Regions from separate parts of the Neobacillus sp. YIM B06451 genome, predicted to be linked through region 3. Evidence: predicted binding sites of a transcription regulator. Region 3 holds the regulator's gene; each other region holds the start of a gene.

Region 1 (5,194 bases), on a different contig from region 3:
GTCGCAGCTTATTCAACCCACAAAAATGGGGTTGGGGAGAGGTTTTACAATGTGTTCTTTCCGCTTCCATTCGGCGGGATGACAAGCATTCTAAGAATCACCCATTACGGGAATGACGGCGTTTCACTAACATCCCTATCTGATATGAGGAGGAATGACCATAACGGCGTTTACTTGACTCTTTTTAAAAAGAGCTTCCGGATACCAATCAATGAAACAATCAACGTCTGGGAGGAGGAAGGCTGCATAAAGGCGTACCATGTGTCTTATTTATTCGGCGTCAGGGTTCTTGAACTTGAATACGCCATCAAGGGTAAAGCTGAAAATTCGTCGGTTAGCATGTAAGACACATATTCCAGATATACGTGTCCGAAGCAGCCGCTTTCCAACAGGAAAGAGAAAAAGGACCTAAAATAGGCCCTTTTTCCATTTGGGGATTACATTATCATTAACCGAGTACCAAATCTTTCAACCTGTCTCTCCACGTTAGGCTTCCCTAACGGTATTGACCCGCGCCTGTGCCCAACCTGGCAGTGTAATGGACGAGTGAATGGGTATTCAACGCTGCGGCCAGGATTGTTCCTGACATGGACAGCAGCTTTTGGTAAAAATGCTGCGTTGGCTACATCATAAAGTCCAACGATTTCCATTTTTACACCAGTACCGGCTCTTTGGAAGTATCGGCTTTCGCTTTCAAAAGCTCTTTGCCTGCAATTCCTGGGTGCGTCATTTCAAAAGGGTTAAGAATTGTGTTCAACTCGGATTCTGTCAGCGCCTTCCTTTCAAGAACAATCTCCCTGACTGGCCTGTTCGTTAAAATTGCTTCGCTGGCGATGGAAGCCGCCGCCTCATAGCCGATATACGGGTTGATGGCAGTGATAACACCCACACTATTATTCACATAGTCTTCCATTCTTTCCTCGTTGGCGGTGATGCCTTTCAAGCAATATTCACGGAAGACGCTCAAAACATTTTTCATAATTTTGATAGATTGAAGAAGGTTGAAGATAATCACAGGTTCCATAACATTTAGTTCGAATTGGCCCGCTTCGGATGCCATGCTGATGGTCAAATCGTTTCCGGCTACCTGGAATGCGCTTTGGTTCAAGACCTCGGCCATGACAGGGTTTACTTTTCCCGGCATAATCGATGACCCTGGCTGGCGCGCAGGGAGGTTGATTTCCCCAAGTCCGCACCGAGGGCCGGAAGCCATCATCCTTAAATCATTGGCAACCTTTGACATATTGAGCATACAAATCTTTAAAGCTCCTGAGACTTCAATATAGCAATCTGTATTTTGGGTGCCATCAACAAGGTTTTCAGCTCCCTGAAGTGGGAAACCAGTGAACTCCGCCAAATAGCTGACAGCCTTTTGAATATAACCCGGGTCCGCATTCAACCCTGTTCCGACAGCAGTCGCGCCCATGTTTACTTCGTAAAGGTGTTCCCTCGTGGCGTTAATTCGCTTAATATCCCGTTTCAGAACCCGCGCATATGCTTCGAATTCCTGGCCAAGGCGGATTGGCACGGCATCTTGAAGATGGGTGCGGCCCATTTTTATAACCCCGTCGAATTCCTTTGCCTTATTCATGAATTCATCGTATAGGCCGTCCATTTCTTTTAAAAGGCCTTCAAGTCCACTTAGTGTGGATAGGTGAATTGCGGTCGGAAATGCGTCATTCGTCGATTGGGCCATATTGACATGGGTATTCGGGCTTATGATCTTATAGTTGCCTTTCTCTTCGCCAAGCAGTTCAAGGGCGCGGTTGGCAATTACTTCATTGGCATTCATATTGATGGATGTACCGGCCCCACCCTGGATTGGATCCACGATGAATTCCTCATGAAGGCTGCCGGCAAGAATTTCATCCGCCGCATCTGCTATTGCAAGTGCAATCTTTCGATCAAGCTGGCCGATGTCGGCATTTGCCAGTGCGGCTGCTTTTTTGACAACGGCGATTGCGTTGATTAGCTTTTCATCAATCCGGTAGCCTGTGATTGGGAAGTTTTCAATTGCCCGAAGTGTTTGAACACCGTAGTATGCCTCTTTTGGAACAGCCTTCTCACCAAGAAAATCCTTCTCAATACGAAAATCAATTAGGTCTGCCATTTTCATTCATCTCCTATTTTTCAATACATGCACAGCCGCCCAAATAGGACGGCTGTTTTGTTCCTATAGCAAAATTGTACTTAGCAATATTCCAATTCCAACTGCCAAAATGGTTGCCACCAAGCCTGGAACCATAAAGCTGTGGTTTAGGACGTATTTGCCAATCCGGGTTGTACCCGTCCTGTCAAAGTTGATCGCAGCAACGACAGTAGGATAGTTCGGGATAAAGAAGTAGCCGTTGACAGCAGGGAACATCGCAATCAGCAAGGCTGGATTTATGCCTAAGGTTATCCCAAGCGGCATAAGAGTCCGAACCGTGGCCGCCTGGCTGTAAAGCAGGATGGACAATGCGAAAAGCGCGATAGCGAACAACCATGGAGCGGCTGTCACCAAATCAGAAATGGAGCTAGAGATCATTGCCATATTACCCTGGAAGAAAGTATCCCCCATCCAGGCGATTCCGAAAATCGCCACTACGGCTGCCGCTCCCGCTTTAAACACACTTCCGGAAACGATATCATCAACTTTCGGTTTGCATAAAATTAGAATCAGTGCTGCCGCAGTCATCATGACAATTTCAATGGAGGCCGGCATTCCCATTCGTGTGAACACGCCTTCAATATCCCAGCCCGGACGGAGTTCCTCGAAAGATCCGAGAAGTACAACCGAAACGGCTGCCATCAGGAACAGGGCGACGGAAAGTTTTGCTCCCTTTGTCGGGACAAATGCTTTTTTGTCCTTTTTAATTGGAGCAAGACCTGCTTCGAGGCGCTGTAAATATTCCGGGTCGTTTGGAAGCTCTTTGCCTGTTTTGCTGGCGATGAACGCCGCGACCATACAGGCAATGAAAGTGGACGGAATACAGATTAGCAATATATCGAGTAGTTGAATTTTAAAATCAGTCAGGAGCGCAAGCAAGGCCACAGTGGCGGCGGAGATAGGGCTTGCTGTAATAGCCTGCTGGGAGGCAATGACAGCGATTGACATCGGCCGTTCGGGACGGATGCCGGATTCACGCGAAACCTCCGCTATGACAGGAAGTACGGAATATGCCACGTGCCCAGTTCCGGCACAAAGGGTAAAAATGTATGTTACGATTGGAGCGATAAAGGTAATTTGTTTCGGATTTTTCCGTAATGCCTTCTCAGCTAAATAAACAAGGTATTCCATTCCTCCCGCGGCCTGAAGAGCTCCCGCGGCGGTGATAACAGCCAGGATCATCAGCATGACATCTATCGGCGCGGATGTAGGCTGGAGGCCGAAACCGAATACAAGGATTGCCAGGCCGACTCCGCCCATAACCCCGAGTCCAACCCCGCCCAACCTTGCACCGATAAAAATACAAGCCAAGACTACTAAAAATTCTATCCAGAACATGAAAAATTCCCTCCTTGCAACAAAGTAGTTAAAACCATTGTCTATATCGATTACTCCGAATGTTCGGTTTGTGGCCTAAACCACTGGAATCTTATAAGTGGCCTCCTTTATGTGTGGTTTTTCACATTTGAATTAAGATGTATAATGAAAGCGATATCTTGTGGGAAATGAAGCAGCACATATAAGTAAGAAGTGCCTCCTACCCACAGGTTGAACATAAACCAAAGACTACAGAAAACTACAGAAACCGACAGATGTAAGGAATAAGTTAATACAATTGCCATACTTTTCTATTTAATGAGGAATTGTTAAACAAATTCTGAAGGGATTACATAGATGAAAAGAGCTGGAACCATGGGGAAAATAAAGGATACATTGTTGATATACATACTGATGGCAGCGGTCGTCCCAATCGCGGGTGAACTAAAATTTTTTCCTTTCCTTGGGGATTTGCGTGTAAGCCTGGGAACACCCTCATTTTTCTTCATTCTTTTGTGGTTCCGGCAATCACGGCCCATACTAGCCGGATTGGTAACAGGGATTTCGGTCGTTGCTTTCCGAATAGGACTGGAAACGTTGGAACCCGGCAATTTCATGCTCGAAGGGGCACTAAAGCTTCATTTCCCGGTTTTCTTCTACTATTTGGCATTCGCTATTCTTTTTCATATTTTCAAAGTTAAAAAACATCATGATAATCCGATATACATTGGGCTTTTTGGAGTTGGGGCGGAAATTATCTCCACCTTGGCCGAGCTGTTTTTCAGGTCTTTTTTCAGCCACACCGCCCTTACAGCCAAATCATTCATGATCATTGTTGTCATAGCTTTCATAAGGAGCTTTTTTGTGCTTGGATTTTACAATATTTTCATTATCAGGGAGGCAAGGCTATCCGAAGAACAACAGCGGAAACGAAGTGAGGAAATTCTCATGATGGTGTCCACCCTGTTTGTTGAAAGGATTCAGCTGAATAAAACGATGAAAAATGCCGAACAGTTAACAGCCGAGTGCTACGCATTGTATCGGTCCCTGAAAGAAGAAGCTAACCAAGAATCCGCTGCCGGAAGGGCTCTTGGCATAGCGGGCAGGATGCACGAAATAAAAAAAGATAGCCAGCGAATTTATGCTGGATTAACAAGGTTAATGGATCATAAAAATCTTAAAGATTTCATGGACATTGGGGAAATCCTGAATGTATCGATTACTGCCAATGGACGGTATGGGGAATCGCTGGGAAAAACAATCCAATACAAGGTGAAAACGGAAGGCGACCATCCTGATTATCACGCAATCATCATTCTTTCCTTCTTGAACAACCTCATTTCCAATGCCGTTGAAGCCATTCCGTCAACCGGGAAGATTTTTGTCGGCGTAAAAAAAGCCGATGGGCAACTGTTTATCGAAGTCCGCGATACAGGCCCCGGCATACCCGAAAAATCCAGGAAATTAATTTTTGAGCCCGGCTTTACGACAAAGTTCAATGAATCAGGATTGGCCTCCAATGGAATCGGCTTAGCTTTTGTTAAAGATACCGTTGAGCACATGGGCGGCAAAATCAGGCTCATGGACAGAAACGAAAACGATGAATATAAAACTAGTTTCCAAATCAGCCTGCCAGTAAGGGAACTGACAAAAAGGGGATGAGCGTGTTGAGATTTTTCATAGTGGATGATTCTGCCTACATCCGTGCCATGCTGGCAAACATAATTG
Region 2 (5,194 bases), on a different contig from region 3:
GGCAAGCATGAAGCTGAAGTTCATCAAAAGGCCGAAGAACATTGCCGCACTAGTGAGGCAGCCGAGAATGAGCCCAAGGCCGACCAGGAATTCACCCCAAGGAATCAGGACGTTGAACAGTTCGACGTTTGGAAGGGCGAAAGCGTTCAGGAAGTCAACATACCAGCCGTAGACGATTCCGTCCGGGCCTTTGACCGGGTTGGCGGCGGCGCCTTTCAGGAATCCTGCGGCGTCAAAGCCTCCAGTAATTTTGCCCCAGCCAGCAGTCAGCCACATGTAGCCAAGATAGATACGTAAGACAGCGAGAAGTGCTGCTGCGATTTTGTTTTCCCTTAAGAAATTATTAAACATGGATAATTCCCCTTTTCTTAAAAAATTTAATTATGTTGTTTACACTGTTATCATAATCCGGTTTCCAACGTATCGGTAGGGGGTTTCCAGTTTATTCAACAATTAGACAAAGCTTCTTGACGAAGGTGTGACAAACATCACAGTGGGGCTGTTTTTATTCTGGTATGGGGATGAAAGTAGATCCGATGCTGCAGGACTCGTGTAAAACTAAGCTAAGCAAAGCGTGTGAGTGCGTTAGCGCCGTTTAAACTGGAGGAGCCTGGCGGAGTAAATAAAAGAGGCCCTTCCGGTTGGAAGAGCCTTTCTTCATTATATTAAATTAACCTACTCTTGAAGCTGGGCTTCTTTTTTGAAAACAGTCTTGTTGATGAAAGGAAGCACGTAGCGGTCAAGGCCGTATTTTCCAGCGTTTGCACCAGCGGCAAGGATGATGAAGCCCATCAGGATGTCAGTTGGGTTGTGGCTAACAGTTCCGGCAAGCATGAAACTGAAGTTCATCACAAGGCCGAAGAACATTGCGGCACTAGTGAGGCATCCGAGAATGAGGCCAAGGCCGACCAGGAATTCACCCCAAGGAATCAGGACGTTGAACAGTTCGACGTTTGGAAGGGCGAAAGCGTTCAGGAAGTCAACATACCAGCCGTAGACGATTCCGTCCGGGCCTTTGACCGGGTTGGCGGCGGCGCCTTTCAGGAATCCTGCGGCGTCAAAGCCTCCAGTAATTTTGCCCCAGCCAGCAGTCAGCCACATGTAGCCAAGATAGATACGTAAGACAGCGAGAAGTGCTGCTGCGATTTTGTTTTCCCTTAAGAAATTATTAAACATGGATAATTCCCCTTTTCTTAAAAAATTTAATTATGTTGTTTACACTGTTATCATAATCCGGTTTCCAACGTATCGGTAGGGGGTTTCCAGTTTATTCAACAATTAGACAAAGCTTCTTGACGAAGGTGTGACAAACATCACAGTGGGGCTGTTTTTATTCTGGTATGGGGATGAAAGTAGATCCGATGCTGCAGGACTCGTGTAAAACTAAGCTAAGCAAAGCGTGTGAGTGCGTTAGCGCCGTTTAAACTGGAGGAGCCTGGCGGAGTAAATAAAAGAGGCCCTTCCGGTTGGAAGAGCCTTTCTTCATTATATTAAATTAACCTACTCTTGAAGCTGGGCTTCTTTTTTGAAAACAGTCTTGTTGATGAAAGGAAGCACGTAGCGGTCAAGGCCGTATTTTCCAGCGTTTGCACCAGCGGCAAGGATGATGAAGCCCATCAGGATGTCAGTTGGGTTGTGGCTAACAGTTCCGGCAAGCATGAAACTGAAGTTCATCACAAGGCCGAAGAACATTGCGGCACTAGTGAGGCATCCGAGAATGAGGCCAAGGCCGACCAGGAATTCACCCCAAGGAATCAGGACGTTGAACAGTTCGACGTTTGGAAGGGCGAAAGCGTTCAGGAAGTCAACATACCAGCCGTAGACGATTCCGTCCGGGCCTTTGACCGGGTTGGCGGCGGCGCCTTTCAGGAATCCTGCGGCGTCAAAGCCTCCAGTAATTTTGCCGAAACCGGCAGTCAGCCACATGTAGCCAAGATAGACACGTAAGACAGCGAGAAGTGCTGCTGCAATTTTGTTTTCCCTTAAGAAATTATTAAACATGGATAATTCCCCTTTTCTTAAAAAATTTAATTATGTTGTTTACACTGTTATCATAATCCGGTTTCCAACGTATCGGTAGGGGGTTTCCAGTTTATTCAACAATTAGACAAAGCTTCTTGACGAAGGTGTGACAAACATCACAGTGGGGCTGTTTTTATTCTGGTATGGGGATGAAAGTAGATCCGATGCTGCAGGACTCGTGTAAAACTAAGCTAAGCAAAGCGTGTGAGTGCGTTAGCGCCGTTTAAACTGGAGGAGCCTGGCGGAGTAAATAAAAGAGGCCCTTCCGGTTGGAAGAGCCTTTCTTCATTATATTAAATTAACCTACTCTTGAAGCTGGGCTTCTTTTTTGAAAACAGTCTTGTTGATGAAAGGAAGCACGTAGCGGTCAAGGCCGTATTTTCCAGCGTTTGCACCAGCGGCAAGGATGATGAAGCCCATCAGGATGTCAGTTGGGTTGTGGCTAACAGTTCCGGCAAGCATGAAACTGAAGTTCATCACAAGGCCGAAGAACATTGCGGCACTAGTGAGGCATCCGAGAATGAGGCCAAGGCCGACCAGGAATTCACCCCAAGGAATCAGGACGTTGAACAGTTCGACGTTTGGAAGGGCGAAAGCGTTCAGGAAGTCAACATACCAGCCGTAGACGATTCCGTCCGGGCCTTTGACCGGGTTGGCGGCGGCGCCTTTCAGGAATCCTGCGGCGTCAAAGCCTCCAGTAATTTTGCCGAAACCGGCAGTCAGCCACATGTAGCCAAGATAGACACGTAAGACAGCGAGAAGTGCTGCTGCAATTTTGTTTTCCCTTAAGAAATTATTAAACATGGATAATTCCCCTTTTCTTAAAAAATTTAATTATGTTGTTTACACTGTTATCATAATCCGGTTTCCAACGTATCGGTAGGGGGTTTCCAGTTTATTCAACAATTAGACAAAGCTTCTTGACGAAGATGTGACAATGGTCACAAATCGAGAGGGGAATGTCCAAAACCAAGCCGAATGGATGAACACAAAAAGGCCGCAATCCGGGATTGCGGCCACACTATTTTTACAATGAAAAAAGCCTCTACCGGCTCGGGTACAGGCTTTCTCCATCCCCCTCTGTAGGGGAATTTGAGGAGTGAGACTTGCCCTATTCAGCAGTCAAACCCTGCCCCAATTTAGCAGCTACTGCTAAATATACCGTTGGCGAACACTTGCCGTCGCCCGAGAAAGCAAATCTTTCTCCAAAGTAGGCAATCACAACAACAGTCCGATAACCGATCCACATTAACATTCGTCAATGTACTGTTACCATCAACCTTCACATTTCCCGGTTATCCCTGTCCTGTGACGCTACATTACCTCTATACCCGGGAGGAAACCGCTTTAAACCACTTTATTAAAAAAATCTCGTAAAATGCGGTAATGATTTCCCCTTTAAAGTTTGTCCCAGGCATATGTAAGGAGTTTCGCTTTTCCGCCTGCGACTTCAATAACGTTTTCATCGAGGCGTCTTGCCCCAAGGGCTTCGTAGAACCTGCATGCCGCATTGTCCTCAAGCACTTTCACGATTGCACTCGTGAAGCCTTGCTGCCTGAACTCGTCAAGGAGCTGGTTAAGAAGCTGTTTTCCAAAACCTTTACCCTGATGCTTTTCATAAAAGTAAATTGATGTAACATCGCCGTCGTAGCCGGGGTATTCGCCTTCCTTTACAGGCGACCCATCCGCGAAGCCGACGATTTCTCCACCCAATTCTGCGACCAGGACGATACTCTCTACACGCGGAATGTTATTAAGCCACAATTCCTTCCGTTTCTCCACACTCAGCCTTTGCAAAAATCCTTCGTCCATAATGCCTTTATAAGTTGTTTGCCAGCTCTCGACGTGAACCTTTGCGATAGCTTCGGCATCCTCGACAGTTGCTTTTCGAATTGTGATATCCATATGTACCCCCATGAATGCCTAGTCGCCCCCAATCCTCGGTTCAATCACCGCTTCCGGTGCAAACCATGCCGAAACCCTGTCAGAAAGGGTCCACGCGTACCATACGAGTTCAAGCGATGCATTTACTGTTACCTCTTGTGAAACCAATAAATTGTTGGAAGCAGTTTCAACACAATCCCTCCAAATGAAATTTCCTGTTATAAATAGTAACATGGGAGTTATATACATTTAAAGAAAATTCAGACTAGTAGGGCTGGGAATGAATGATAATAGGTTCAAAGTGAACCTGAATTAAAAGATTGTGAGATGACAGGCCTTAATAAGAAACATATAGGCGGTGAGTGTTATGCAGGAAAGTGCTGTGAAAAAGATTCGCATCATAGGCTCTGTTGGAAGCGGGAAGACGACATTGGCGCGCAAGCTTTCTGAGGAATGGAATATCCCTTATTATGAACTGGACAATGTTGTATGGGAAAGGAATCCAGTTGGGGACAGAAGAAGAACTGAAGAAGAACGGGCGGAATACCTGGATGCTATTTTGAAGTCAGAGGCCTGGATTATTGAAGGCGTACATAATGAAGAATGGACAGCAGGGAGCTTTAGGGAGGCGGATGCTATTGTATTCCTCGACCCCGCATACTCAGTCAGGACATACCGGATTATCAAGAGATTCATAATGCAAAAACTTGGCCGCGAAAAGGCAGATTATAAAGTTACATACGAAATCTTCCTTAAAATGTTCAAATGGAACAAGTTTTTTGAGCAGAACGGGAAGCCGAATTTCTTTAAAAAGTACTCTATATATAAGGATAAAGTTATCGTAATCAAGAATAGAAACCAGCTGGAAGAGTTTATAGAGAAATGAAGACAGTTTTGAACTGGAAATCCTTGTGAAACTGTCTTCGTCGGGATTATGAAGACAGTTTTGAGTTCGCAACCCATGTGAAACTGTCTTCATGGGGTTTATGAAGACAGTTTTGAGCTAGAAATCAATGTGAAAGTGTCTTCATCGGGGTTTATGAAACCAGTTTTGAACACGAAACCTATGCGAAAATGTCGTCATTTATTATAAAAAACTACTCAAGCTTTTCCATAAGCAGGTCTTTGTGAGCACGTGATAATTTCAGCAATGGAAATTCACCCTTACTAAGTAACGATTTGAGATTCTCCGCTTCTGTCCAGGCCAGATCGTATTGATCTTTATTAATAAACCCTTTCGCCAAGGCTTCATCAAGTTCATCGGCATCTTTCAGAATTACTTCGCCGG
Region 3 (5,194 bases):
TTATCATTTTCAGTGTTAATAACAAGTACCCTTTCGTGGTCCTGATAAACCTCTGGATTACAAAGAAGCGATTCATTTTCTTCAATAAGCGCTTCGAGTTCTTCAATTCTGGCTTCAATCTCTTCCAGCTTCCGTTTTCGCTGCCGCTCAAGTTTCTTGGATTCCTTATCCTGCTGGAACGTATTTTTGGCGGCGGGAGTTTCAGCAACCGATGCAGATGCCTTTTCCATCGCTAAAAGCTCAGCCATTTCCTGTTTCTTTTCGAGAAAATAATCATAATCGCCCAGATATTCCACACAGCCATCCGTATTCAGTTCCAGAACCTTTGTTGCGATCCTGTTGATAAAATAACGGTCATGTGAGACGAACAAGATGGTACCGGGGTAATCGATAAGCGCATTTTCGAGAACCTCCTTACTATCAAGGTCAAGGTGGTTGGTCGGTTCGTCGAGGATAAGGAAATTCGCCTTTTGCAGCATCAGCTTGGCCAGGGCGAGGCGCGCCTTTTCACCGCCGCTTAAAGTGGAAACGGGCTTGAGGACATCGTCTCCGGAAAAAAGGAAGTTTCCGAGAACTGTTCGGATTTCTTTTTCGGTTTTCAGAGGGTAATCGTCCCAAAGTTCATTCAAAACCCTCTTATTCGAACGTAGGTTGGCTTGTTCCTGGTCGTAATAGCCTATCATGACGTTTGTCCCGTAATGGATTGAGCCCGCATGTGCCGGAAGGCTTTTTATAATCGTTTTGAGCAAGGTTGATTTCCCAATTCCGTTAGGTCCGACAAGCGCGATGCTGTCTCCCTTGGTGATGGAAAAGGAAAGGTCCTCGGCGACTGGATCCTCATATCCGATGGCAAGCGCATCAACGCGCAAAACGTCATTGCCGCTTTGCCGCTCGATTTCAAAAGAAAAGGTTGCGGATTTTTCATCTCCCGAGGGCCGGTCCATCAGCTCCATCTTCTCAAGCTTTTTCCTCCTGCTTTGGGCGCGTTTTGTCGTTGAGGCCCTGGCAAGATTCCGCTGGATGAAGTCCTGGAGTTTAGCCACCTCATCCTGCTGCTTTTCGAACTGCTTCATATCACGTTCATAGTTTTCAGCCTTTTGAACAAGGTAGGAACTGTAGTTGCCAACAAACCGGTGGATTTGCCTGCGGGACAGTTCGTATACCTGATTGACGACCTTATCGAGGAAGTATCGGTCATGGGAAACAATGAGAATTGCGCCATGATAATTTTGCAAGTACAATTCAAGCCATGAAAGTGTTTCAATATCAAGGTGGTTCGTAGGCTCGTCCAATATAAGGATGTCGGGTTTCCCTAGCAGCAGTTTCCCGAGCGCCAGGCGTGTTTTCTGGCCGCCGCTCAGGCTTGATATACTAGTTGAATAATCAAAGGTTTGGAAGTTGAGTCCATGGAGCACGGACCGGATATCCGCCTCATACTGGTACCCTCCCATCTCCTTGAATCGGACCTGCAGTTCGTCATAGTCCTTTAAAACTCTTTCATATTTACTGGAATCGCCGATAATAGACGGGTCCGCCATTTGTCCTTCCAGTTCCCTTAACGAAGCCTCAAGCTTACGGACTGGCTCGAAAACCTTCAACATTTCATCCCAAATCGACAAGGATGATTCGAGGCCCGTATTTTGCGCGAGATAACCGATGGTAACATCTTTCGGTTTAATGATTTCGCCGCCATCATGTCCGATATGGCCGGCGATTATTTTGAGGAGCGTCGATTTCCCAGCGCCATTCCTGCCGACTAGGGCAACGCGGTCCCTGTTTTGGAGTTCGAGCTTTATGTTCGATAAAATTAATTCAGCGCCGTAATATTTTTCAAGGTTGTTCACTTGAAGCAAAATCATTCTTTTCACCCCATTACTATTTAGAGTGTAACCCATAAGGGGTTGCTCGGCAATGAGTGAGCCATCCTCGAGGAATGGTTTTCTGCTGAGGGTTAAAGCACATATGCTAGGGGAAAAGGAGTTAAATATGACAATTTTTTTAAAAAAATGGGGCTTAATCTCATTAAAAGCTAAAAAACAATGGAACATATGTGAAACATGGAACAAAGAGCATACACAATTACCTGAAAATAGTGTATTATTTTTATAACTCAATGAACTGAACTATAGGGAAAAGGTTAAAAAAACGGCCAGGTTCCCATTCGGGAAAACGGGGTCGATCCGCCAGGATGTTCCGTTTTTGGGAAAGGAGTTTTTAGGATGGCTGAATTTACGCATTTCAATGAAGAAGGCAGAGCAAAAATGGTTGATGTCAGCGATAAGCCGGAAACAGCCAGGACGGCGATCGCCCGTTCAAGCATAACGGTAAATCGAGACATTTATGAAAGAATAACGAATAATAAGATGAAAAAGGGTGATGTGCTGGCGGTGGCCCAGGTAGCCGCTGTCATGGCAGCAAAGAAAACATGGGAAATAATCCCAATGTGCCACCCCATCCCGCTGACAGGGGTAGACATCGCTTTCAGGTGGGAAGAGGAAGAAGCAGGCCATAAGCTGATGATTTCAGCTTCAGTTAAGACGAAAGGAAATACTGGCGTGGAAATGGAAGCGCTAACTGCAGCTTCCGTCTGTGCATTGACCATATACGATATGTGCAAAGCCGTTGACAAAGGAATGGTAATCGGGCCAACCTATCTTGTTGAAAAGACAGGCGGCAAGCATGGCGATTTTAAACGAGAACAAGAGGTCCAGTAAACAAGATTTCCCGCGAATGGCCAGGGGCCTGCGAGAAAAATTAAACCGGGGCAGGGGATCAATGGTGAGTGAAACAATGAAAATACCGCAGGCAACCGCCAAAAGGCTGCCGTTATATTACAGGTTTTTAAAGAATTTGCATTCCTCCGGAAAGCAGAGGGTTTCATCAGCGGAACTTAGCGAAGCGGTTAAAGTCGATTCGGCGACAATCCGAAGGGATTTTTCCTATTTTGGAGCCCTTGGCAAAAAGGGCTATGGCTATAACGTAAACTACCTGCTTGGGTTCTTTCGGAAGACGCTTGACCAGGATGAACTTACAAAGGTTGCTCTTATCGGGGTCGGAAACCTCGGGACTGCCTTTTTGAACTACAATTTCCTGAAAAACAATAATACAAAAATAGAAGTAGCCTTTGACGTTGATCCCGATAAAGTGGGGACGAAAATTGGCAACGTCCCAATCCACAGCCTGGATGATCTTGAAGCGTACCTGAACAATGACAATGTTACGGTAGCGATTTTGACCATACCTGCTTCCGTTGCCCAGCCGATTACAGACAGGCTTGTTAAAACAAATGTGAAAGGGATTTTAAACTTCACGCCTGCGAGGCTGAATGTCCCGCGCTCCATCCGGGTCCATCATATCGACCTGGCGGTGGAATTGCAGTCCTTGATTTACTTCCTGAAAAATTACCCGGGAGTGGACTTTTCCGAAGAAGCAGAAGAAGCAAAAAAGTGAGCCTAAAAGGGGCTCACTTTTTTTGGATTCGTTTTAGCTTGTAATGTAGACTTATCATCCTTATGCCCGCCCCGAAATCAAAGGTGGCCAAAATAACGAGGAGATAGGAAAAGAATCCCCAGCCTTCGTCCCTTACGCTCCCAACTGCGAAATACGTAAACAAAATTCCGAGCAAGAGGTACACGATGCCGGAAAACAATGGTGATTGCCTCATAAAAACCCTCCGATAAAGTTTTGCATCTGTTCTGCTTCACGCAGGAATTTCTCAATTTCCTCACGGTAAATACTCTGCATCAAAACAACGAGTGTATTCATTGTGACGTGCGCAATGATCGGAACAATGATCCGGTTTGTCCGGACATAAAGGAAAGCAAATGTGAATCCAATTGCCGAGTAAATCAGGATATGTTCAAATTCCATGTGCGCGGCTGCGAAGATAACGGAACTGATCAATGCGGAAACAAAGAAATTAAACCGCTTGTGAAGGCTGCCAAAAATGATTTTTCGGAACACGATTTCCTCAAGGATGGGGCCGATGACCGAACTGATGAGAATAACCGCGGGAAAATTGTCAATCATCCGCATGATTGAACGGGTGTTATCCGAACCCATTTTAATCCCAAGCATTTGCTCCACTATGGCAGCGGCCCATTGCGCGAAAAGGGCGAGGAAAATTCCGCCGACGGCCCATGAGATGGACTGTGGCAAATTGGCCGCGTTCCTGTTTTGAAGCGAGCTGGCCATTTCTTTTCGTAGGAGAAACAACGTAATGAGGAATGCCGACACAAAGCTGATTATCAGCCAGTAATTTAAGGCATACATCTGCGTTTCCTGGGGACTGTTCCCCGCACCGGCAAGGACGATTGCCAAAAGGGGGACCCCTACCAGGCTCGATAGCTGCATGACGATATATACAATAAGAATCCAACCGTATTCACGTTTCAAAATGGCAAGCTCCTTTATACTTTTTGCATCACTTTTCATTCTACTCACAAAGGCAAACTTATTTCAATCAGGAAACCTTCCTGTATAGCCTTAGCCAAAGCGGACATACTCATAAGGTTGATTTTTTTTAAAAAAAATGATGGTTCGTGCTTGCAAAAAAAACCGGTTTTCATTATTATAATAATTGTGTTAGCACTCACCTGAACAGAGTGCTAATAAGCGACTACATAAAACCCTTTGAGGAGGTTGTTTGAATTGTTAAGACCACTTGGCGATCGCATTATCATTGAGCTTGTCGAGTCTGAAGAAAAGACTGCAAGCGGCATTGTTTTGCCTGACACTGCAAAGGAAAAGCCGCAGGAGGGCAAAGTTGTAGCAGTAGGTTCCGGCCGTGTTCTCGATAGCGGCGAGCGTGTAGCTCCGGAAGTATCTGTCGGCGACCGTATCATCTTCTCAAAATATGCCGGCACAGAAGTGAAGTACCAGGGAACTGAATACCTAATCCTTCGTGAAAGCGATATTCACGCCGTCATCGGCGAATAATTGCCTGAACTCAGGGCACATACCTAATTTTATCTGACTTGAGGAGGTTTTTGAACTATGGCAAAAGACATTAAGTTCAGTGAAGACGCGCGCCGCTCAATGCTTCGCGGTGTAGATGCTCTTGCAAATGCTGTTAAAGTTACGCTTGGGCCAAAAGGGCGCAACGTTGTTCTTGAGAAAAAATTCGGTTCACCGCTTATCACAAATGACGGTGTTACAATCGCGAAAGAAATCGAGCTTGAAGACGCATTCGAAA

Evidence for each region. Region 3 encodes Rex, which represses fermentation and respiration genes when NADH is low (regulators of the CRP and FNR family bind a similar motif). Its sites were predicted from a motif close to TTGTGAAATATTTCACAA; they were not measured.
Region 1: RB160_RS22020 (anaerobic C4-dicarboxylate transporter family protein) is a predicted target of Rex. The motif match lies at 3,597-3,614, and genes of this name have one in related genera.
Region 2: RB160_RS17570 (DoxX family membrane protein) is a predicted target of Rex. The motif match lies at 2,952-2,969, and genes of this name have one in related genera.

The regions. Positions count from the first base shown of each region.
Region 1 is NZ_JAVFKJ010000020.1:14,871-20,064, reverse strand. It holds gene RB160_RS22030 (YndJ family protein) at 1-345, shown strand, start outside; gene aspA (aspartate ammonia-lyase) at 653-2,110, opposite strand; gene RB160_RS22020 (anaerobic C4-dicarboxylate transporter family protein) at 2,174-3,487, opposite strand; gene RB160_RS22015 (ATP-binding protein) at 3,824-5,128, shown strand; gene RB160_RS22010 (response regulator) at 5,134-5,194, shown strand, end outside.
Region 2 is NZ_JAVFKJ010000012.1:65,561-70,754, forward strand. It holds gene RB160_RS17555 (DoxX family protein) at 1-351, opposite strand, end outside; gene RB160_RS17560 (DoxX family protein) at 676-1,176, opposite strand; gene RB160_RS17565 (DoxX family membrane protein) at 1,501-2,001, opposite strand; gene RB160_RS17570 (DoxX family membrane protein) at 2,326-2,826, opposite strand; gene RB160_RS17575 (GNAT family N-acetyltransferase) at 3,421-3,927, opposite strand; gene RB160_RS17580 (AAA family ATPase) at 4,274-4,792, shown strand; gene RB160_RS17585 (ribonuclease FAU-1 family protein) at 5,004-5,194, opposite strand, start outside.
Region 3 is NZ_JAVFKJ010000024.1:3,898-9,091, forward strand. It holds gene RB160_RS23215 (ABC-F family ATP-binding cassette domain-containing protein) at 1-1,859, opposite strand, end outside; gene RB160_RS23220 (hypothetical protein) at 1,912-2,109, shown strand; gene moaC (cyclic pyranopterin monophosphate synthase MoaC) at 2,220-2,714, shown strand; gene RB160_RS23230 (redox-sensing transcriptional repressor Rex) at 2,776-3,450, shown strand; gene RB160_RS23235 (YdiK family protein) at 3,464-3,664, opposite strand; gene RB160_RS23240 (CPBP family intramembrane glutamic endopeptidase) at 3,661-4,395, opposite strand; gene groES (co-chaperone GroES) at 4,651-4,938, shown strand; gene groL (chaperonin GroEL) at 4,996-5,194, shown strand, end outside.